DNA from 3 places in the Verrucosispora sp. WMMD703 genome. Region 1 is predicted to be linked to each of the others. Evidence: riboswitches for the same ligand, from Rfam matches in the RefSeq annotation. Region 1 holds a riboswitch; each other region holds the start of a gene.
The links. A riboswitch is a leader RNA that binds a small molecule or an ion and turns the genes downstream of it on or off. The one in region 1 is predicted to bind cyclic di-AMP.
Positions count from the first base shown of each region.

Region 2: another riboswitch for cyclic di-AMP. It lies ahead of ACN26Z_RS24130 (coiled-coil domain-containing protein); the one in region 1 lies ahead of ACN26Z_RS11080 (C39 family peptidase).
Region 3: another riboswitch for cyclic di-AMP. It lies ahead of ACN26Z_RS02715 (NlpC/P60 family protein); the one in region 1 lies ahead of ACN26Z_RS11080 (C39 family peptidase).

Region 1 covers NZ_JBMHMM010000004.1:2,290,608-2,297,591, reverse strand. The annotation lists gene ACN26Z_RS11105 (class I SAM-dependent methyltransferase) at 1-39, opposite strand, end outside; gene ACN26Z_RS11100 (hypothetical protein) at 421-759, opposite strand; gene ACN26Z_RS11095 (hypothetical protein) at 756-1,037, opposite strand; gene ACN26Z_RS11090 (helix-turn-helix domain-containing protein) at 1,274-2,086, shown strand; gene ACN26Z_RS11085 (DUF397 domain-containing protein) at 2,077-2,277, shown strand; gene ACN26Z_RS11080 (C39 family peptidase) at 2,378-3,241, opposite strand; cyclic di-AMP (ydaO/yuaA leader) riboswitch at 3,480-3,620, opposite strand; gene ACN26Z_RS11075 (hypothetical protein) at 3,898-4,656, opposite strand; gene ACN26Z_RS11070 (hypothetical protein) at 4,881-5,285, opposite strand; gene ACN26Z_RS11065 (acyltransferase family protein) at 5,396-6,694, opposite strand; gene ACN26Z_RS11060 (glycosyltransferase family 2 protein) at 6,977-6,984, shown strand, end outside.
Region 2 covers NZ_JBMHMM010000004.1:5,207,269-5,214,252, reverse strand. The annotation lists gene ACN26Z_RS24150 (hypothetical protein) at 1-127, opposite strand, end outside; gene ACN26Z_RS24145 (STAS domain-containing protein) at 466-831, shown strand; gene surE (5'/3'-nucleotidase SurE) at 860-1,684, opposite strand; gene ACN26Z_RS24135 (1-phosphofructokinase family hexose kinase) at 1,681-2,661, opposite strand; gene ACN26Z_RS24130 (coiled-coil domain-containing protein) at 2,877-3,980, opposite strand; cyclic di-AMP (ydaO/yuaA leader) riboswitch at 3,985-4,116, opposite strand; gene ACN26Z_RS24125 (cation diffusion facilitator family transporter) at 4,269-5,186, opposite strand; gene ACN26Z_RS24120 (HelD family protein) at 5,278-6,984, opposite strand, start outside.
Region 3 covers NZ_JBMHMM010000004.1:463,956-470,939, forward strand. The annotation lists gene ACN26Z_RS02695 (DUF881 domain-containing protein) at 1-727, opposite strand, end outside; gene ACN26Z_RS02700 (cell division protein CrgA) at 951-1,217, shown strand; gene ACN26Z_RS02705 ((Fe-S)-binding protein) at 1,494-3,689, shown strand; gene ACN26Z_RS02710 (NlpC/P60 family protein) at 3,940-4,950, shown strand; cyclic di-AMP (ydaO/yuaA leader) riboswitch at 5,143-5,276, shown strand; gene ACN26Z_RS02715 (NlpC/P60 family protein) at 5,350-6,384, shown strand; gene dcd (dCTP deaminase) at 6,472-6,984, opposite strand, start outside.

The sequences.
Region 1 (6,984 bases):
CGTGGTGGCCAGCCCCGCGTACGGCTCCTGCTCCCCCATGGTTCCCCCGCATCAGACGTCGAGGCCGATGTCACCCTGATCGTCGCATCGCCCCCACCCGCCGTTCCCACCCTCACCGCACCCACCATCAGGTCGCCGCCACGCCCACCGCCGCGTCACCCGCGCCGCCGCGCCAAGATCCGGGCAACTTCAGGGTTACTGCTGCCTCAGCCGGACTCGAAGCAGCAGCAACAGGGAAGTTGCCCGGATCTTGAACGCGACAGACCCTGCCGGAACGGCGCACTTGCTCTGCTTCACCTGGCGCGCAGGATCCGCGACGATCCGCAGGATCTCGTCCGGCGCGTACGCCACGCTCGCCGAGATCTTGGACAGGCCCTGTCCGCCGCTTGAACCCTGGCGATCGGGGTGGCAGCGGGGTTGCTAGGCGGGGCGGCAGCGGACCCAAGCTATGAAGCGGGTGAAGAGGGTGGCGGGGGCGGGGGCGTCGTGGGGGTTGAGGTGGTAGAGGTCGCGCATGGCGTCGTACATCAGGCCGGCGAGGTAGATGGACAGGCCGGGCAGGTTCCCGTCGTACTCGACGCGCAGCAGCAGCCGGGCCTGCCCGCAGGGCCAGGGTTGCCCGTCGGCGCGGCAGCACCACATCGGCCGTAACGGGGTGTGCGGCACCTCGCCGCCAGAGGCGTACGGACGCTGGGGCCGTGGACCCCGCTCGGGAGCGAACAGTCGGGTGGTGATCGCGCCCGAGCCGCCGGCGGTCACCACTGGCCTCCGTTGGCCCGCCACTGCTGCCCGGGGGTGAGCCAGCCGGGACGCCCCGGACGCGGCATCGGCAACGGCCGGGTCGGCTCCCGCATCCACTCCGGCAGGTGCGTGCCCCGCCGCCGCTGCGGCAGATCCGTCTCATGCCGACCGTGCGGTAGGTACGTCTCGTGCTGATCCTGCCGCCCTGGCGAGTGCTCCGGCAGCGACCGCCGCCCCGGCGAGTACACCGGCAGCAGCGTCGTCGGGCACAAATACCAGGCAACCCGGGTACGCACATCAACCTCCCAGTCAGCGATCGGAGGGGCCGCCCGGACGCGGGGGAAGGCGCACGGGCGGCCCCGGGACAGAACCGCCCCGTCCCCTGTGGATGGGAGCGGCCCCGTTGCGTGACAGTCTGGTGAGGACGGCACTACGGTCGGAAGGCATCGACGCTGGCCACGGTGGGGTCCGGGTGCCCCGATCCAGCGCTGGGCGGCCTCTTGGCGATCTTGACAGACCCGGTGGAGGGGACATGGAACGCGAGCAGCCTTCCGACCTGCATGAGTTGATCCGTACGCAGCTTCGCCGGCTGCGTACTGCCGCGGGCATGAACCAGGAGGAGTTCGGTAGGCGGACGAACTATTCGGCGTCCCTGGTGTCCGCTGTGGAGGTGGGCACCCGCCCGCTCGATCGGCCGTACGCCAAGCGGGCGGACGAGGTCCTGGAGACGGGGGGCATGTTCGAGGAGTTGCTGCGGACCGCCGAGGTGCTGCGCCAGCCCGCGTGGTTCCTGCCCTACCTGGAGGCGGAGCGGAACGCCCGGCAGCTCCGCTGTTACCAGCCGACGCTGGTGCCGGGCCTGCTCCAGACCGAGCGCTACGCCCGCGCGGTGATCCGGACCGACGCCGCGCTGACCGAGGCCGGGGTGGAGCGGCGGCTGGCCAACCGGATGGCCCGGCAGACGGTGCTGGAACAGGACGACCCGCCCCAGCTCATCGCGGTGATCGACGAGGTGGTGCTGCGGCGGGTCGACGAGGAGCTGAAGGAGGTGCTGGTCGAGCAGGTGCACCACCTCATGGCGCTGGCCACCCGGCCCAACATCAGCGTGCACCTGGTGCCCACCGGCGTCGGCATGCACATCGGACTGACCGGCCCCTTCATCCTGGCGAGGGGCGCGGACGGTGACTGGGTGGGTAATCTCGAAACTCAACTCGGCGGCGTCCTGGTCGACAAGGACGGCGACCTGAGTGACCTGCTGTCCCGGTGGGAGACGGTGCGCAACGAGGCACTGTCCGGCCGCCAGTCGATCGAGCGCATGAAGGATGTTGTGAAGCCATGGATCTGAACGGCGCGACCTGGCGCAAGTCCACCCGCAGCGGCGCCGGCGGTGGCGACTGCGTGGAGGTCGCCGACAACCTGCCCGGCATCGTGCTGGTCCGCGACACGAAGAACCGCGACGCCGCCACACTGGCCTTCACACCGGCCGCCTGGGCGAGCTTCGTCGGCCTGGCGAAGCAGCACCGCACGCACGCCTGACGAACCCCGAGCTACGTCGACCCGACAACCAGCATGACGTACCCGAAACGGAAGCCCTCGGCCAACGGGCCGAGGGCTTCCGGGTGCAGCGGGACGATGATCAGGCCGAGTAGCCCCGGGTGGCGGCCCAGTTGGCCAGGTCGATGGTGCTGAGCCAGTACGACGGGTACGACGCGTCCGCCGAGTCGGCGACCCTCACCAGCCGGCCGGAGTCCTTGTAGCCGACCACGGCGATGTAGTGGCCCCCGGGGAACGAGTGCCAGCGGCCGTCGGTGTCGGTGACGGAACCGGCGACGTTCACCACGACGCCCCGCCCGTCGGTGACGGCGGCGACGACGTCCGCCTGGAGCTGGTCCATCTGGGCCGGGGTGGCCGCACCGCCACGGATCATCGTGGTCTCGTACGGGTCGCCCTTGACGATGGCGTTGAGGACGCGGGTGGTGTCCTCGGCCGAGTTGGTGCCGGCGAACGTGGTGCCGAGCTGGCTGGCCAGGGCGTCCTGACTACGCGCGACACCGGCGGCGCTCAGCGCGTTACGCACTGCGGCGGGACCGCAGTAGTAGCCGTTGATCTGGGCCTGGTGGTCGTACTCCAGAACCTCTGAGGCCGGCGGCTTCGGTGCCGCCTTCTTGCTGGTTAGGTCCGGGTCCGCGGTGGCTTTCGGTGACGGCGAGGCGGCGGCGCTGGCCGGCGCGGCACTGGCCGGCGCGGCGCTGCTGGGTGCCGCGCTGCTCGGCGCGGCGGTCGTCGGCGCGGCCTCCGCCTGACTCGGCGCGACCACCGTGTCACTGCGCAGTTCGGCGGCGGCGGTCGTGGTCTGCGTGGGTGCCGGGGTGTTCCCGGTGCCGGCGAGGGCGGCTCCGGTGCCGGTGGCCAGTACGAGGGCCACGGCGGATCCGGCAACGAGCTGATAGGGGCGTTCACTGACCAGCCGGCGGAGCCGGCGGGAAAGGGTGTGCTTCACGGTTCCTCCACGGGCTGAGGGGAGAACGGCACACCGGCTCCGGCGGTCGGGTCGGCATCAGCGCGCCGACGACCGCCCGGGTGAGCGGGACGAGGCCGTTCGAGGGGTACGCCCGGAGAGACCCGGGCGGTGGCGATGACCGGGGTCAGCTCGCGGCGGTCGGGCCAGCGAGCACGGGCACCGCGGTGCCGTGGAGGCGGGGGAACAGGGGGATCACATCGGACTGCACGAGGGTTGGTACTCCTTCCGTCACCGCCGACCGGGTTAGCTGACGGATTCGGGCGGGAAGACGCCCTACCGCGGGCCGAGGCTCGCGGATTCACCCCAGTGGTGCAGTGGGTCCCCGGTTCGTGAGATCACGATTGAGCGGGTCGGTACGGCGTCGCTTCCTGCGATCGGTTACCGCACCGGACGCGCTGACACTACTGGCCGGTCACCTCGAAGCCAACCCACCCTGACCTGCTTAAACATGATCCGCTGCGGCAATTTTCGGGTATCGGAGAACTGGCGTCGCTCAATGGGACCGACGGCATTCCGGGCACCTTGAGGGAACAACCGGACGGCTGGTGGAAATCTCGACGGAGATTGCTGCGGTAATCGCCTCGCCTACGAACAGTGACCGAATTTCCGGCCCATGTGACCCAGCTCACGGAATTTCAGCCAAGCCGAGCCGGACGCCAGCGCGGGACAAGGTCGCGCCGGCCGGCGGTGACCCGACCGGAGACGGGCAGCCGGTTCGGTCGGAGTCGCTCAGCGGCCGCGTACGCCTCGGCGGAGAGGGCGCGGGCCGCCTCGGTGGCCAGTTCCGCCGCCCGCCACAGGTCCTGCTCCCGCTCGGCGGCCGATCGATAGGCGGCCAGGCGGTTGTCACGCACCACCCGAACGAGGACCACCTCCTGCTCGGCCGGATGCCGCCGGGGATCCCAGCCGGACCGGCCCGCCAGCACATCGCTGAGTTGACGGGCGGTCAGGTCGCCACGCCAGTGGGCGGCCATCGCGGCCCGGCGCAGCCAGCGCTCGCGGGCCGCGTACTCGGCCGGGGTCCGGGGGGTGCGCGGGGTCGGCAGTCCGACGACGCCGGCCAGCCGGCGGGCGGCGGCCTCCGCCTGGTCGTACGCGGCCCAGGCGCGGTCCAGTTCCGTCTGCGCCACCCGCCATGCCGTGCGGCGTCGCTCGGCGTTCTGCCCGGCACCGGCTGCCGCGACCGCCACCTCGCCCGCGTATCGGCGCAGGTCGACCTCTTCGGTCGCGGCGCGGAGCGCGTCCTCGTCGACGGGTTTCTCCACTGGCCCGGTCGGCTCCGGGCGGGCGACAAGCACGGTGAGTACGCCCAACGCCAGGACGAGCAGGACCGACCAGATGGCGGCGGCGCGTGGCACCTCGATCAGGAACTGGTAGAGAACTGTCTTCTCCATGTCGGCACCTCGGGAAATCGGTACGGCGACGGTGGCCGTGCCGGCAGCGGTTCGCGGATGGCGTTGCGGCGCGGTCGCGGCTCGTGCCGGTGCCCCTCGTGCTGGGGAGCACCGACGGCGCGGCTGGCGGCAACGGGTTGGCAGGGGCTCGGCGCGGGTGCGGCCCCGAGCGGTGCAGACGCGACGGAAGGTCGCCGGGGATCAGGCGGGCGGTGTCGCCGGGATCAGGCGTGTGGTGGGGCGCGGGCGGCCCGGACGCCCTCGACCGGGGCCGTAGGCCCCCGCGTGACGCCCGCAGCGACGCTGCCGAGCACCGTCAGCCCGGGCCGACCACAGGCCGGCGGCTGCGTCGCGGACACCCCGGTCGGGTCGGCGGCGGCCAGATCGAGAGTGGCGGACGGGTCGAGGGGTGCGGCCAAGTCCAAGGGCACGGCCAGGCCCGCGGACGCCGGTGCCACGGCGGGGTCGGCCAGCGGTGCCGGGGCGGCGGGCCGATCAGTGGGAGCCGGGTGGCCGGGCAGGGCCCAGGCGCCGAGGGTGAAGGCGGCGGCGACCGCGAGCCCGGTCAGCAGCCGCGTGGCCCAGCGCGCCAACCACCACAAGGGACGGGTGGGCGCGGCAGGAAGCACCCCGTCACGCTACCGCCACGACCGCCCCGGACGCACCAGCCACCGGGCGTGTCGAACCGCCCGGCGCGTCGCCGGGAACGTCGATACGCGCAGGTCAGGCTACCGTCAGCTCACTGTCCGTGATGGACGGTCGAGCCATGCTCGACGTCTCCGGCCGGGCCCGCACCGCCCCGGGACGCCCGCTGTCGGGGCAGCCCGTCCGCCGACGGGCCGGCCGATGCCTCGGAGCCCTCCGCGCCCGGCCGCCCGGATCGCACCGCGCCGCCCGGCGACTCGGTGCGCGCTGTGCCGCCCGGCGGGCCGGGTCGCGGCGGTCCGGACGGGGCCAGGCGACGCATCATCGGCTGTTCCACGTACCGGTGCAGCAGAGCGGCCAGCCCCAGGGTGAGCAGCAGGAATCCGATCACCGCGAGCGGACCCCACCAGCCGGGCAGGCCGGTGCCCCAGTCGCCGGTCAACCGCAGGATCGTCATGATCACGAAGACGTGCACCAGGTAGAACGCGAAAGAGACCTCGCCGAGCCAGACCATCGTGCGGGAGCGCAACGGCGAGCGCCGCCCGTGCACGTCCGCATCGGCCGCCGCGGCGATCACCAGGACGTACGCCGCCGCCAGCAGCGCCGCCCAGAACTCGGCCGGGATCCACTGGGAGGCCGCCACCCAGGTCAGGACGAAGATCAGGCTGGCCACGGGGAGCCCGGGCCCCCGCCAGCGGCCCCGCAGCATGAGTTCGGCCGCGGCCACGCCCATCCAGAACTCCAGCGAACGGACCAGCGGGAAGACCTGAGCGAACCACCAGCGATCCGACTCCGGCACCAGTGCCTGCCCGGGCCAGAGCGCCAGGATCAGCAGCGGCACCGCGATCACCACGGCCCACAGCAGCCACGGTCGGGCCCGCCGCACCGCCGGCAGCACCAGCGGCAGGCACAGGTAGAAGAACAGCTCGCAGGAGAGCGACCAGCTGACGTTGTTGACGCTGTAGAAGTGGCCGGGCCGGGGGTCCCAGGCCTGCACCAGCAGGAGGTTCTCCAGCGCCGCCACCGGGTTGATCGGATCGGCGAACCAGAGCATCGCCAGCATGGCCAGCGCCCACAGCACCAGATGGTTCGGATAGATCTTGGCGAACCGACGCCGCCAGAACCGGCGGCGGGAGGCACCGGGCCGCGCGGACCAGACCAGCACGAAGCCGCTGAGGATGAAGAAGAACTGCACCCCGGACAGACCCAGGGTGAAGATCTCGCCCACCACCGCCTGCGGGCCAGGCTCGGCGATGATGCGCATGGTGCCGGCATGGAAGCCGAAGACCAGCAGCGCGGCGATCCACCGCAGTCCGGTAAGCGACGGCAGGCGGTCGGCGTCCGTACGCTCGCTCGGGGCGGTCGCCGACGCCGCGAGGGTAGTGCTCGTCATGCCCACCTCCCGGTTCTCGACCACGTCACCCGCACGCCCATCTCCTCGTGGCCCGCCGGGCACCCTACCTCGGGTAGCTGGCAGACAACTGCCTGGCTCGGCCGTCTGCCGCACTCCGGAGCACCGCCCACCGCGGCATTCGTCCAGATCGATCACCGGCGACCCTTCAGACCACCAAGTGCCCCGCCGTTAACCTGACACTCATCGGCTGTTCGAAAACTTCACCGCGCCCGGCCACGTCAGGTTCCAGGTTCGTCAACCCGGGTGGCCGAAGGTTTCCGGGTGGTCAC
Region 2 (6,984 bases), 2.9 Mb from region 1:
CCGCGGCGCGGGCGAAGTCGTCGTCATCGTCATCGTCGTCGTCACCATCGCCGCCGCCGAAACCGCAGGCCAGTACGAGGGCGAGCAGGGCACTGACACCGGCGAGCGCGGCGAGTCTGCGGAGCATGATGTGGTCCTCCCGTCATAGGGGTCACTCGTGATGCTAGGCACACCGTGCCACTCCCGCGCACCCAGCGCAGGTCAGGCCGGTTGTCCGTGGGGCACGCCGGGGTGCTGGAAAACGACGGGGATGGCGTCGGCCCGCTACCCTGGTTCGGCGGCGTCGGCAGAGGCCGAACGCTGAGTGATAAGGCCAATAAAGTTCGGATATGGGTGATTTGTTGTGCCCGCATCCGTGAATTGCTCATCCCGAGGGGTGGCGACCGAGGCGGTTGAAGGAATACTGTCGGTCGCGGCCCGCGTACTGATGAGGCGCCCGTCGTACGGGCGAGTGGAGGTGCTCGCGTGAGCCTGTCGATCCTGCAGACGGTTCGGCCCGGTGGTGTCATCGAGATCGCCCCTCGGGGTGAGATCGACGTCGACACCGCGTACGAGGTGAAAGAGGCCATCGCCGAGGTGCTGGCCAAGGGGCGGCCGGCCCGGATCGAGCTCAACATGCGGCTGGTCACCTTCATCGACTCGGTGGGCATCAGCGCGATGGTCGCCGGATTCCAGACCGCCGAGGTCAGCGGGGTGAAGCTGATCGTCACCGAGCCGAGCCGGTTCGTGCACCGGCAGCTCTGGGTGACCGGCCTGCTCGGCCTCTTCGGCGCGCCGGAGCCCTACTACGCCGGGGCGGCCACGGCTCCCGAGGTGCTCCCCGGGGCCTGACCGCACCGACTACCGCAGGGGCACCTGATCACTCCCGGTCGAGGCCGGACAGGTCCACGTCGGCCACCTCGGTGACTGCCCGGACCGCGGTCACCGACGCGTAGCCGTCGGCGAGCAGAGCCAGATCCGTGCCGGGCTGTACCGCCTGTCCCGGCTCCTCCAGCGAGGTACGCACGAAGCCGTGCCCGGATTCGGCGACGGTCATCTGCACCTGGCCGAAGGTCGCCAGGGTGGCCTGGCGTACCCCACGCAGTCGAGCCAGCGGTAGATCGGGCGCATTGACGTTGAGCACGCTCTCCGTCGGCGCGGCGGTCAGCCGGGGCAGCAGATCCAGGGCGACGCGGGCGGCGGTGGCCCAGTTCCGTTCGGCGTCGCGAACCCGGGCGGCAGCCGCCACCGCGGCACCTCCGCTGGCTGCCGTCGCCTCACCCGCCGAGAGCACGTCCAGCGACACCGCCATCGCCCGGCAGCCGTTGGCCGCAGCGGTGAAGGCGGCCCCGACGGTGCCGGAGTGCAGCACCGCGCGGCCGGCGTTGGCGCCGCGGTTGATGCCCGACAGCAGCACCGACGGCGGCGGTCCGAAGGCACCGTGTACGGCGATGAGCGCGATGAACCCGGGCGAGCCACCGACGCCGAACGCCGGCACGCCGTCGAGTTCCGGTAACGGATGGTCGTGGACCACCACGTGCCCGTCCTGCTCCATGGCGCTCATCGCGGCGCTGGTGCCGCTCGCCTCCTCCAGTGGGGCAGCCACCACCACGTCCAGGCCCCGGTCGACGGCCGCCCGAGCCAGCGCCTGGATGCCCGGCGCGGCGATCCCGTCGTCGTTGGTGATCAACACCCGCAGCGTCATCGGCCACCCGCCCGTTGTGCCAGTTCGTCGGGGGTGGTCCGCTCCTGGGGACGGCTGCCCGCCGGTTCCAACCGGACCCGGTCGACGAGGCCGTTGATCGAGTCGAGGCGGCCGGTGCCGAGGCCGTGTCGGGTGACGTTGAGCGCGCCGGCCGCCGCGCCGGTACGGATCGCCGTGCGGACGTCGCCGCCCCGGGCCACCACGGCGGCCACCCCGGCGGTCATCGAGTCGCCCGCCCCGCGCGGGTCGGCGGCCTCCAGCCGCGGCATCCGCACCTCGAACACCTCGCCGTCGACAAGCGCCAACGCGGGCTTGTCGGCCCGGCTGACCACCACGTTCTCGGCGCCGGAGGCGTGCAGGTCGTACATCGCGCGGGTGAGCGCCTCCTCGTCGTCGCCGTCGGCCCGCCCGTCGGCGATCAGCTCCTCGTGGCTGACCTTGAGAAAGAAGACACCGCTTTCCAGGACGGCGGCGAGGTGCTCGCCGCAGAGATCCACCACCACCCGGCCACCGTTGGCACCGAGATCGGCCGCGAAGCGCCGGTAGAGGTCGGCGGGGACCAGGGACGGATGGTTGGGCCCGCTCAACACGCTCACCGGCGCGCGCAGGCCCTCGCCGAGTGCGAGGTTGTAGAGCTCGTCCAACTCGTGCCGGCTCAACGGCTGGCCGATGACGTCGACGATCTCCTGGCGGGTCCCCTCGCGGCGGTCGTGCACGTACCCGCCGGTGCCGCCGGAGTCGCGGGCCACCACCTTGAGGTCGACTCCCTCGCTTACCAGCAACGGTTGCAGTACCTGCCCGACCTCGCCGCCGAGCGCCGCGCAGAGCACCACGTCGACGCCGAGGGACAGCACCATCCTGGCCTGCCACACCCCCTGCCCGCCCGGGTGCAGGTGCAACTCGGGTGCGTCGCTCGGCTGGTCGATGGTCACGGTCAGCAGCGGTGTCGGTGCGAAGATCATGACGCGGCCGGTCATGACCGCTCCCCGTTGTCCGTACCGCCGCCGGGCCTGGCGATTCGCTCGTTCATGGCGTTCCTCCCGTTAGCGGACAAATACCGCTTCCTGGTACGACGGTAACCAAGGAGGCGCGTCGATGCGCGCCGAAGGGACGGTGCCCCGCCGGCCAACGGTGAAACGCAGCGCCGGGTGAACCGCTCGTGAAGAGCAGTTCACCCGGCGCGACGAGGAAGTCAGTACACCGACAGGTGGACGTGGTTGGTGTGGTCGCTGGACGGGTCACCCCGGGCGCCGCTGTACGACTTCCAGCCGCTGCTGGGCAGCCAGATCTGCCTGTACCAGATCACGTAGAGCACCGCGAGCCGGTCGGCGTTCTTGACGAAGTACGCCGCCAGGTTGTTGCCGTAGGTCCGGTCGCCTCCGGTCGCGTCCCCGCCGAAGCCGTTCTTCTGGGCGGCGAAGTCGCAGGCCCGACCCTTCGGGTGCTCGCCCGAGCCGCCGGAGCGGTAGCAGGAGACGTACCGGGTGAAGCCAGCCGACTTGGCCTGCTTCAGCGCATGCAGGGTGCGTGGGGTGATGCAGCCGTTGGCCGGGGTGGGGTCGTTGACGCTGCACGACTCCGAGGGCCACGACCCGTCGGAGTTGCGGGGAGCGGGCTTGGCGGTGGGACTCGACCCGCTGCTCCGCGACGGTGACCGGGCGGCCCGCTCGGCGGCCCTGGCCCGTTCGGCCGCCTCGTCCCGCTCGATGGCCACGGTCAACGCCCGCTCGGCCTGGTCCTTGCGCTTGGCCATCACGGCCACCTGCTTGCGCTGCTCCTGGATCTCCACGTCCAGGGCCTGCTTGGTGGCGCTGACCTCGTCCCGGGCCACCTGGAGCTCACGCAGCGCGCGATCCTCGTTGGCAGCCACCGCGTCCAGCGCTGCCGCCCGGTCCATGAAGCCGGCCGGTGAACCGCTGTTGAGCAGAGCCGACGCGGCGCCCAGCCGCCCGGTGCGGTACGCCTGTGCGGCGATCTCGGCGACCTTGGTGCCCCGCTCGGCGACCTGACTCTCGGTCGTCTTGAGCTGCTCGGCAAGCTTCTTCTGGCGCTTGACCGAGCGGTCGAGTGCGGTCTTGGCGTCGAGGTAGCCCTTGCTGGCGGCCTCCAGTTGGGCCCGCAGCGCCGGGGTGCCACCCTCGTCGTCCACGTCGCCCGGGGCAGCCGCCCGCAATGGCGGCGATGCCGCGGCGGCGGGGGTGAAGGGGGCCAGCGCGACGCCGAGAGTGAGGGCGAGCGCGGCGGCGATCAGGGCCGCCGTACGGGCGGCCGGTCTTACCGTTGCCACTGCTGGCATGCACGTTTCCTTCCGTCAGCCGCCGACCGGGTTAGCTGACGGGTTCGGGACGGAAGATCCCTACCGCTGACGCGGATACACCCCAGGAACCTGGTTCCCCGGTTCGCCCTGGCGGGCGATTAGGCGGCGGCCGCCGCCGGCACCTGTGGGTGCCGCCTGGCGGAGGCCGGGTCCGAGCCTACCGGTGCCCATGTGACCGGTGCAGCTGCTGTTACTGCTGGTGTTCAGTTGTTGACTAGTAGAACAGACCAAAAGCGGACAATGACCCCTTTTCTCTGATTCTTCCGGTCACCACTGCGCCGCCCCGCAGTGCCCGGGATCCGACCGCGGCTCGATCTGGAGGGTCGCGTGCTCGATCTGGAAGTCCTCGTGCAGCGCCGAGCGGGCCGCCGCCAGCACGGCGCCGACGTCGGCGCCCGGTCTGACGGTGAGGTGCGCCGAGGCGACCTCCATGCCGGAGGTCAACGTCCAGACGTGCAGGTCGTGGACGCCGGCCACGCCCGGCACCGCGGCCAGCCGGTCATACACCGCGGTGACCTGAAGGTGTTCCGGAGCGGCCTGGACCAGGATGCGTACCGCGGCCCGGCCCAGGCGCCACGTCCGGGGCAGGATGAACGTGGCGATCGCGGTGGCCACCAGAGGGTCGGCCCACCACCAGTCGGTCACGGCGATCAGCAGGGCGGCCGCGATCACGCCAAGCGAACCGAGCAGGTCCGCCAGCACCTCCAGATACGCCCCGCGCAGGTTGATGCTCTCCCGCGCCCCCGGACGCAGGAGGGCGAACGCGGCGACGTTGGCGAGCAGGCCGAGTGCGGCCACCACCAGGACCGGGCCGGCGAGCACCTCGGGCGGATCGCCGATTCGGCGTACCGCCTCGACCAGCACGTACACCGCGACGCCGGAGAGCAGTACGGCGTTGGCCAGGGCCGCGAGCACCTCCAGTCGGTAGAGCCCGAAGGTGCGTTGCGGGTCCGTGTCGGCCCGACGGGTGGCAGCCACGGCCGCGAGGGCCATCCCGATGCCCAACACGTCGGTGAACATGTGCCCGGCGTCGGAGAGCAGGGCCAGCGAACCGGTCCGCAGAGCGGTGCCTGCCTCGATCACCATCAGCGCGCTGAGCAGGGCGAACGCTGCCCACAGCCGGCCGGAGTGGCGGTGGGCGGCGTTCGACACCGCAGCGTGGTGGTGGTCATGGCCGGCGCCCACCCAGACACCTTGCGTCGTCCGCCGGACCGGGGACGGAGCTATGCCAACATCGCTATGTATGCAATCGTCGGGCGGGTCGCGGTGCTCGGGTTCACCCGGCCGGGTCGACGGTGGTCAACCGCTGGGTGGCCCGGGACAGGGCGACGTAGAGGGTACGGACACCGGAGCCCGGCTCCGCCCGGATCTCCGCCGGGGCGACCAGCACCACACCGTCGTACTCCATGCCCTTGGCCTCCAGGCTGGTCACCACCTGCAACCGCTGCCCGCCCAGCGCCCCCAGCCAGGCCGCGACCTGGTCCCGTCGGGGCACCGGAGTGATCACGCCGACGGTCCCCTCGACCTCGCCGAGCAGGGCGCTGGCGGCTGTCACGACTGTGGTCTCCAGCTCGGGCGCCGGCACCTCGAGCTGGAGTGGATCGATCCCGGTGGAACGGACCGCGGTGGGCAACGCGAGATCCGGGTACGCCCGCCGGATCTCGGCCGCCGCCACCGCGAAGATCTCCGCCGAGTTGCGGTAGTTCGTGGTGAGCGTGAAGCGGTGCCGGCGGCGGCGCCCCAGCGCCTGGTCGCGGGCCCGGGCCAACTCCTGTGGATCTCCCGTCCACGCGGTCTGCGCCGGATCACCCACCACCGTCCAGGACGCCAGCCGCCCGCGCCGGCCCACCATCCGCCACTGCATCGGTGAGACGTCCTGGGACTCGTCGACCACCAGGTGGGCGTAGTCGCGGTAGTCCTCAGGGCGTTCCCGGGCGGCCTGCCGGGCAGCCCGCTGCCGGTCGGCAGCGGTGCTCAGCTCACGTACCCCGCCGGCCAGCTGGAACGGGTCCCGTTTCGGGCGGGCGGGACGCATCGGCTTGCCGAGCAGCGCGTCCAACTCGTCCAGCAGCGCGACGTCGGCCACGGTCGGCCCGTCCGTGGCCAGCTCCCGGTACGCCGCACCGAGCAGCCGGATCTCGGCACCGGAGAGCAGGCCCCCGCCGTACCGGCGCAGCCGCTGCGGTTCGGCCAACCAGGCGAGCACGTGCCGCGGATGCAGCCGGGGCCACCACGCCTTGAGGAACTCGCGGAAGTCCGTCCGGTCGATCAGCTCGTCCTCGAAGGCACGCTGTTCGGGCAACCCGGCGATGCCCAGCCGGCGAGCCTGCGCCCAGAGCGCGGCGAGCACGCCGTCGAAGCCGGCCCGACGCACCTCGTTGCGGCGGGCGCCGCGGGGCAGCGCGCGGTCCCGGATGGCGTCCAGCTCGGCCCGCTCCAACCGCAGCAACGTGCCCCGGTACAGCAGGCGCAGCTCGGTCGGGGAGTCGGGGACCGCGTCCCGGGCCGCCCGTTCCAGCACCCGGCGCATTCGCAGCGAGCCCTTGATCGCCGCCACCTCGGGCGGGTCGGTGCGGGTGGCCACCACCCCGGGAAACAGGGTGCCCAGCGAGCGCAGGGTGGCGGTGTCCTCGCCCAGCGACGGCAGCACCGAGGCGATGTACTCGACGAAGACCGAGGAGGGACCGATCACCAGGATGCCGCCTCCGGCGTACCGGCTGCGGTCGGCGTAGAGCAGGTACGCCGCGCGATGCAGCGCCACCGCCGTCTTGCCGGTGCCCGGGCCGCCGGAGACGAGGGTCACTCCCGAGCCGGGGGAGCGGATCGCCTCGTCCTGCTCGCGCTGGATGGTGGCCACGATGTCCCGCATGCCCCGGCCGGTGGTCCGGGACAGGGTGGCCAGCAGCGCGCCGTCGCCGACCACCGGCATGTCCGTCGGGGCCGCGTCCGGGTCCAGCAGGTCGTCCTCGATCCGGGTGACCCG
Region 3 (6,984 bases), 1.8 Mb from region 1:
CTGAGTAACCGAGTTGGTAGTTGTCGACCGCGTCCCTGAACCACCGGACTCCCTCGGAAGCGGCGAGGGCCTGCCGGAGTGCGGCGGGGTCGCCAATTGCTACGATCTTGAAAGGTGGGGAGTACACCCGGCCGTGCAACAGCAGGGTGTTACCCACGCAGCGTACCGCGCTGGTCGCCAGCACGCGCACGTTCATGATTGACATCGCCTCGGCACCGCCGGCCCAGAGCGCGTTGACCACCGCCTGCACATCGCCCTGATGGACGACCAGGTCGTCGTTGGAGGCCCCTTCGGGCAGGTTGCTGAGCTGCGGTGCGTCATTGAGCTCGACGGTCAGGCCGGTACCGGTGAGGGCGGTGAAGCCGGCGGCGGCCCGACTGGCGTTGGCCCGCTGCTGCTGTTCCCTGATCGGGCCGTCGGAGTTGGCCAGGACGGCCGTCCGGTTCTCCAACTCCCCGCGCAGCGTGGCGGCCCGCTCCTCGTTCGCCGCCACCTGTGCCCGGCGGTCCTCGATCAGCTCGGTCAGTTGGGGTCGGCGGTCCTCGCGCAGAGCGGTGCCGCCCGCCGTCGTGGCCGTCGTGGTGAAGAGCAGGCCGGCCGCCAGGGCGATCAGCGGTACGCCTACCGACCAGAACGGCCGGCGTTGACGTGGCCGTCGAGGCAGCAACCCGGCGACGAGTCGTCGCAGCGCCTTCTGCCACGACGCTGCGCCGGATGTGTACTCCACGGGTCAGTCTCCCTCGTCATCGCGCTCCGACGCCACCCGGTGTGGGCGGGGCGCCGGCCGTGCTGCCCGGTTTTCCGGTGCTGCCCGGTACCGGTCTCACCTCATTCGTGGATCGGACGGGTCTTCCGGACTACGCTAGCTGTCGAACATTATTGGCCATGGACCGTCGCCCTCGCGCCCGGTTGTCAGGCCGGACGAGGTCGTAACCCCTCTGGAGAGCGCCGTGCCCAAGTCTCAGGTCCGCAAGAAGAAGGTGTACACCCCGCCTACGGACGTCCGCCCGACGGCGACGACCGCGGCCACCAACAAGCCCAGCCCGGTGTGGCTGCCGGTCCTGGCGGTGTCGCTGATCGTCTTCGGCATCGGCTGGCTGGTGGTCTACTACCTCTCCGAGCAGGAGTACCCGGTCATGGAGCTGGGGTACTGGAACCTGGCGGTCGGGTTCGGCGCGATGGTCGCCTCCCTGATCGTGCTTTCCCGCTGGCGCTGAACCGCAGCTCAACGCCCTGACTGTCCGGCGCCACCGGCGGCCCGCCCGAGCGGCGGTGCCGTCGGCCTCCTAAGGTGTGCGCAGGGCAGCGTGGCCCCCGGTGCGAGATGACTCACGTTACTGCTGGGTAACCTTGCGCGTAGGCTGCACTGCATGACCGAGCGGAGCGAGGTCATCGACCGATCAGGTTGAGGTGCGGCGGCGTGGGTCGACGATCGCACCGACGCCCCGGTCGCCGAGCCGCTCGACAGGCAGCAGACCGGGAGGCCAACTCGAATGGGCAGCGTCCAGATCGTCACCACGATCCTCGCGGCCGCCATCACCGCTGTCGCGGTGTGGCTTGCGGTACGCGCGGTCTCGAAGATGGTGGCCGTCATCCGGCTGGGTCAGCCCGATCCGACCCGCTCCGGCGACAAGGTCAGCCGCACCAGGACGATGCTGGCGGAGACCGCCGGGCACACCCGGATGCTCCGCTGGAGCGTGGTGGGCGCGGCGCACTGGTTCGTGATGGTCGGCTTCATCGTGCTGTCGCTGCTGGTGCTCGAGGCGTACTTCGAGGTGGTCTCGCCGACCGGTGGGCTGCCGCTGATCGGTGGCTGGACCCTCTACGGGCTGGTCACCGAGTGGATCGGAATTCTGGGCGTTGTCGGCATCGGCGTCCTGATCGGGATCCGGCTGGCGAACCGGCCGAGTCGGGCGGGACGTCGGTCGCGGTTCACCGGCTCCACCATGTGGCAGGGCTACTTCGTCGAGGCGGTCGTCCTCGCCGTACTGGTCATGGGCTTTTTGATCCGCGGCTTCAAGGTGGCCACCGACCACTTCGAGTACCCCACCTGGGCCACCCCGCTCAGTCACGCGGTCGGTGCCCTGCTGCCAGCCTGGGACTCCGGCGTCAGCGTCGCCGCGCTCGTCAAGATCTCGATCTCGATGGCCTGGGTCATCGTGATCTCGTTGAACGTGACCATGGGTGTGGCCTGGCACCGCTTCCTGGCCTTCCCCAACATCTTCTTCAAGCGCAAGCCGGGTTCGGCCGGCTCCGGCCTCGGCGCGCTGCGGCCGATGATGAGCGACGGCAAGCCGCTCGACTTCGAGGAGGCCGACCCGGAGTCCGACCAGTTCGGCGTCGCCCAGGTCGAGCAGTTCACCTGGAAGGGTCTGCTGGACTTCAGCACCTGCACCGAGTGTGGCCGCTGCCAGTCGCAGTGCCCGGCGTGGAACACCGGCAAGCCGCTGTCGCCGAAGCTGCTCGTGCTCAGCCTGCGGGATCATGCGTACGCCAAGGCGCCCTACCTGCTGGCCGGCGGTGGCAAGGACCTCACCGGTGAGGAGAAGGCCACCGCCGCGCAGCTCGCCCATGTCGACGTGCTGGCCCTCGCCGAGGCGGCGAAGCCGCTGATCGGCGATGCCGAGGCCGGCGGCGTGATCGACCCCGACGTGCTCTGGTCCTGCACCACCTGCGGCGCCTGCGTCGAGCAGTGCCCGGTGGACATCGAGCATGTCGACCACATCGTCGACATGCGTCGCTACCAGGTCCTCATCGAGTCCAGCTTCCCCTCCGAGGCGGGCGTGATGCTGCGCAACCTGGAGAACAAGGGCAACCCGTGGGGTGCGCCGCAGAACACCCGTGAGGACTGGACCAAGGGGCTCGACTTCGAGGTGCCCCGGGTCGGCGAGGTCGAGGACTTCGAGTACCTCTTCTGGGTGGGCTGCGCCGGCGCGTTCGAGGACCGGGCGAAGAAGACCACCCGGGCCGTCGCGACCCTGCTGAACGAGGCGGGGGTCTCCTTCGCCATCCTCGGCGAGGGGGAGACCTGCACCGGCGACCCGGCCCGACGGATCGGCAACGAGTTCGTCTTCCAGATGCTCGCGCAACAGAATGTCGAGACGCTGAACGAAGCGTTCGAGGGTCGGGAGAAGACCAAGCGCAAGATCGTCGCAACCTGCCCGCACTGTTTCAACACGCTGGGCAATGAGTACGGCCAACTGGGCGGTGAGTTCGAGGTGGTGCACCACACCCAGTTGCTGGCCCACCTGGTCGCCACCGGCAGGCTCACCCCGGTGCAGCCGGTCGACGGCGGTGTGACCTACCACGACCCGTGTTACCTGGGGCGGCACAACCGGGTCTTCACCCCGCCGCGCGAGGTGCTCGGCAGCGCCATCGAGGGTGAGCTGACCGAAATGCCGCGTAACAGCGAGCGCTCCTTCTGCTGTGGTGCCGGTGGCGCCCGCATGTGGATGGAGGAGCGCATCGGCAAGCGGATCAACGTGGACCGGGTCGAGGAGGCCATGTCCACCGGAGCGAGGACGGTCGCCGTCGGCTGTCCGTTCTGCTCGACAATGCTCAGCGACGGTGTCAACGGCAAGGGTGCCGGCGAGCAGGTCGAGGTGATCGACGTGGCCAGCGTCCTGCTCCGGTCGGTCAAGCCCGAGCGGGTCGGCGGCACCGGGGACAGCACGCCGGTGGCCGGTTGACCGCCTTCAACGCACCGGGCGGGCGGCACCTCAACCAGTGCCGCCCGCCCGGTTTTTAATTGACATGCGTAACTGTAACGAATTGGTCGACACCCTTTGTATGCGTACCGTCGCGCAAAGGTGAATGAGCCGTTGGTCGCCTTGATTCCCCACCTACCGTTCCCTAATGTTGGGCACCGACCGCCATGGGTCGTCTGTCCCCGCCCCTTACCGCTCGCGGGACGCCCGGTGGTCGGCTGCAAAGGAGACGCTGCCGGTGGCAACCATGCCCCTCCATCGTCGTGCGCCAGGGCGATCTCGTCCGGGTGGCCTGCGTAGGGCCGCCCGTGGGCTGGTCGTCCTCGTCGCCGCCGCCGCGGTCGGTGCCGGCCTGCTCGCCGCCCCCGCGTACGCCGAACCCTCGGTCGACGAGATCGAGGCCCAGATCGACAAGCAGTGGGAGAAGCTGGAACCCACAATCGAGCAGTACAACAAGGTGCGCTCCCAGCTGCGGGTCAACAAGCAGAAGTCGAAGAGCCTGGAGAAGAAGATCCAGCCGCTGGCTCTGGAGACCGAGCTGGCGATGAACCGGGTCGCCGATCTCGCCTCCCGGTACTACATCACCGGCCCGTCCAAAGAGATCGGTGTTGTGCTGCTCAACTCCAAGCCGAACGAGCTCGGCGAGCAGATGGCCTTCCTTGACCGACTCGCGTCGCAGGAGCGCCGCGAGCTCGAAGGCGTCATGAAGATCCGCAAGAAGTACGACGACCAGAAGGCCAAGCTCGACGCCCTGATCGCCGACCAGGAGACGAAGGCGAAGCAGCTGGCGGCGAAGAAGAAGCAGATCGACGCCGAGATCAAGCGGCTCGAACGGTCGCTGCCGGTGACCACGGTGAAGACCACCAACTGCCCGACCATCAACGGTGTGGTCAGCGATGCCGCTCGCACCGCCATCCGTACGGCATGCGCCCAGGTCGGCAAGCCGTACGTGTGGGGCGCCACCGGCCCGAACTCGTTCGACTGCTCGGGTCTGACCCAGTACGCCTACCGGGCTGCCGGCATCTCGCTCACCCACTTCACCGGCGCACAGTGGAACGAGGGCAAGGCAATCTCGCGGTCCGACGCCCGTCCGGGTGACCTGGTCTTCTTCTTCAGCGACCTGCACCACGTGGGGCTCTACCTGGGCAACAACCAGATGGTGCATGCGGCCCGAGCCGGTAAGCCGGTAAACGTCTCGCCGATCACGACCATGCCGCTCGCCGGTTTCCGCCGACCCGGCTGAGCCGCCACCAGCGCCCGCTGAGCGGTCGCACAGGATCTCCCGAGGGTCCCCGGTCAAGTCGACGGGGGCCCTCGCCATTGTCGGATGTCAGCACCCACAGTGACGGTGTGGTTGTGTTGCGTATCGACGCTGATCGTCCCTACGCTGGGTAATCGTCGACCGCTGGCAGGTCCGTCCATCCGGGGCGGTAACGGTCCGACACCGCCGAATCGCTCGTGAGCGAGCCGGGAACCAGGTACCCGGGGTGAATCCGTGCGGGGCACGGTAGGGCGCCCCTTCTCGCCCGAACCCGTCAGCTAGGCCCTGTGTCGAAGTCCTCGGTCGAGCCGAGGCGGAGTCCAGACTCCGACACAGGGCCTGACCCGGTAGGCGGTATGGGAAGAAGGAGTGCTGAGCCCGGTGGCAGACCATGCCCCGCGGCCGCCGTCACCGCGTCCGGAATTGCCCGGCCGGCCGACGGCAGCGCCGCGTTTCCGCTGGTACCGCTGCATCCCCGCCGCCCTGGCCGCGACCGCCGTGATGTTGACCGGCGGTGCGGCGGCGGCCTGGGCCGACCCCACGGTCGCCGACATCGAGCGCCGGATCGACGAGGACTGGAACCGGCTCGAACCCGTCATCGAACAGCACAACGCCACCCGGCAGGACCTGGCCGGCAAGCGGCGGGAGGCGGACGCGCTGGCCGCTCGGATCGCGCCGCTGCAACGCCAGGTGGACCAGGCGATGGACAGGGTCGGCAAGCTCGCTGCCGGCGCGTACAAGGGCGAGCAGGTGCGGGCCGTCAACGCGCTGCTGGGCAGCCGGTCGCCGGGCGAAGTCGTCGAGCAGCTCGGCCTGCTCGACCGGTATGCGCGCGTGCAGCAGCAGGACGTCCGGCACGCGAGTGAACTGCGCGACGAACTCGCCGCGGCCAAGGCCGGGCTGGACCACACCATCGATCAGCTCGCCCACACCGAGGCCGACCTCGCCGACAAGCGGCGACGGATCGACGCCGAAATCGACCGGTTGCAGCGGCTCCGGCTACGGGCGTACGGCAAGGGTGGCGGTGGCCCGCTGCGGCCGGCACCCTGTCCGGCCAGCTACCCCGGCGGACCGGCCGGTGAGGCGGTCACCTTCGCCTGCGCCCAGATCGGCAAGCCGTACTCCTGGGGCGCCGAAGGCCCGAACGCGTACGACTGCTCCGGGCTGACGCTGGCCGCATGGTCGCGGGCCGGTGTCGCACTGCCGCACAACGCGGCCAGGCAGCGCCGGGTCACCGCGTCGGTCAGTCGCGGCGCACTGCGCCCCGGCGACCTCGTCTTCTACTACCGGGACCTGCACCACGTCGGCATGTACGTCGGTGGTGGCTGGGTGGTGCACGCCTCCCGGGCGGGTCAGCCGGTCAAGATGAAGCGACTGGACAGCGGCCCGGTGCACAGCTTCGGCCGGCCGGGCTGAGGCTTCGGAGCGTACGACGTCGGGCCCTTACGGGTGCGGCGGTCGCGGCACGGGCAGTGAATCATCGCCCGCAGCGACCCTGCGGTGTCAGCGGGTGGGCCAGGTGCGCCAGCTCTGCCAGGCGCGACTCGGCGTCGGGCCGCGCTGGCCCTGGTAACGGGAACCGTAGACGGCCGAGCCGTACGGGTGCTCGGCCGGCGAGGAGAGCCGGAAGATACAGAGCTGCCCGATCTTCATGCCCGGCCAGAGGGTGATCGGCAGGTTGGCCACGTTGGACAGCTCCAGGGTGACGTGACCGGAGAAGCCGGGATCGATGAAGCCGGCGGTCGAGTGAGTGAGCAGGCCGAGTCTTCCCAGGCTGGACTTGCCTTCGAGGCGGCCGGCGAGCTGGTCGCCCAGCGAGATGACCTCAAGCGTCGAGGCGAGCACGAACTCGCCCGGGTGCAGCACGAACGCTTGGCCGTCGGGCACCTCGACGGCGGAGGTGAGGTCGTCCTGTCGGGTCGCCGGGTCGATGTGGGTGTAGAGGTGGTTGTTGAAGACCCGGAACAGTTTGTCCAGTCGTACGTCGATGCTGGAGGGCTGCACCAGCGTGGGCTC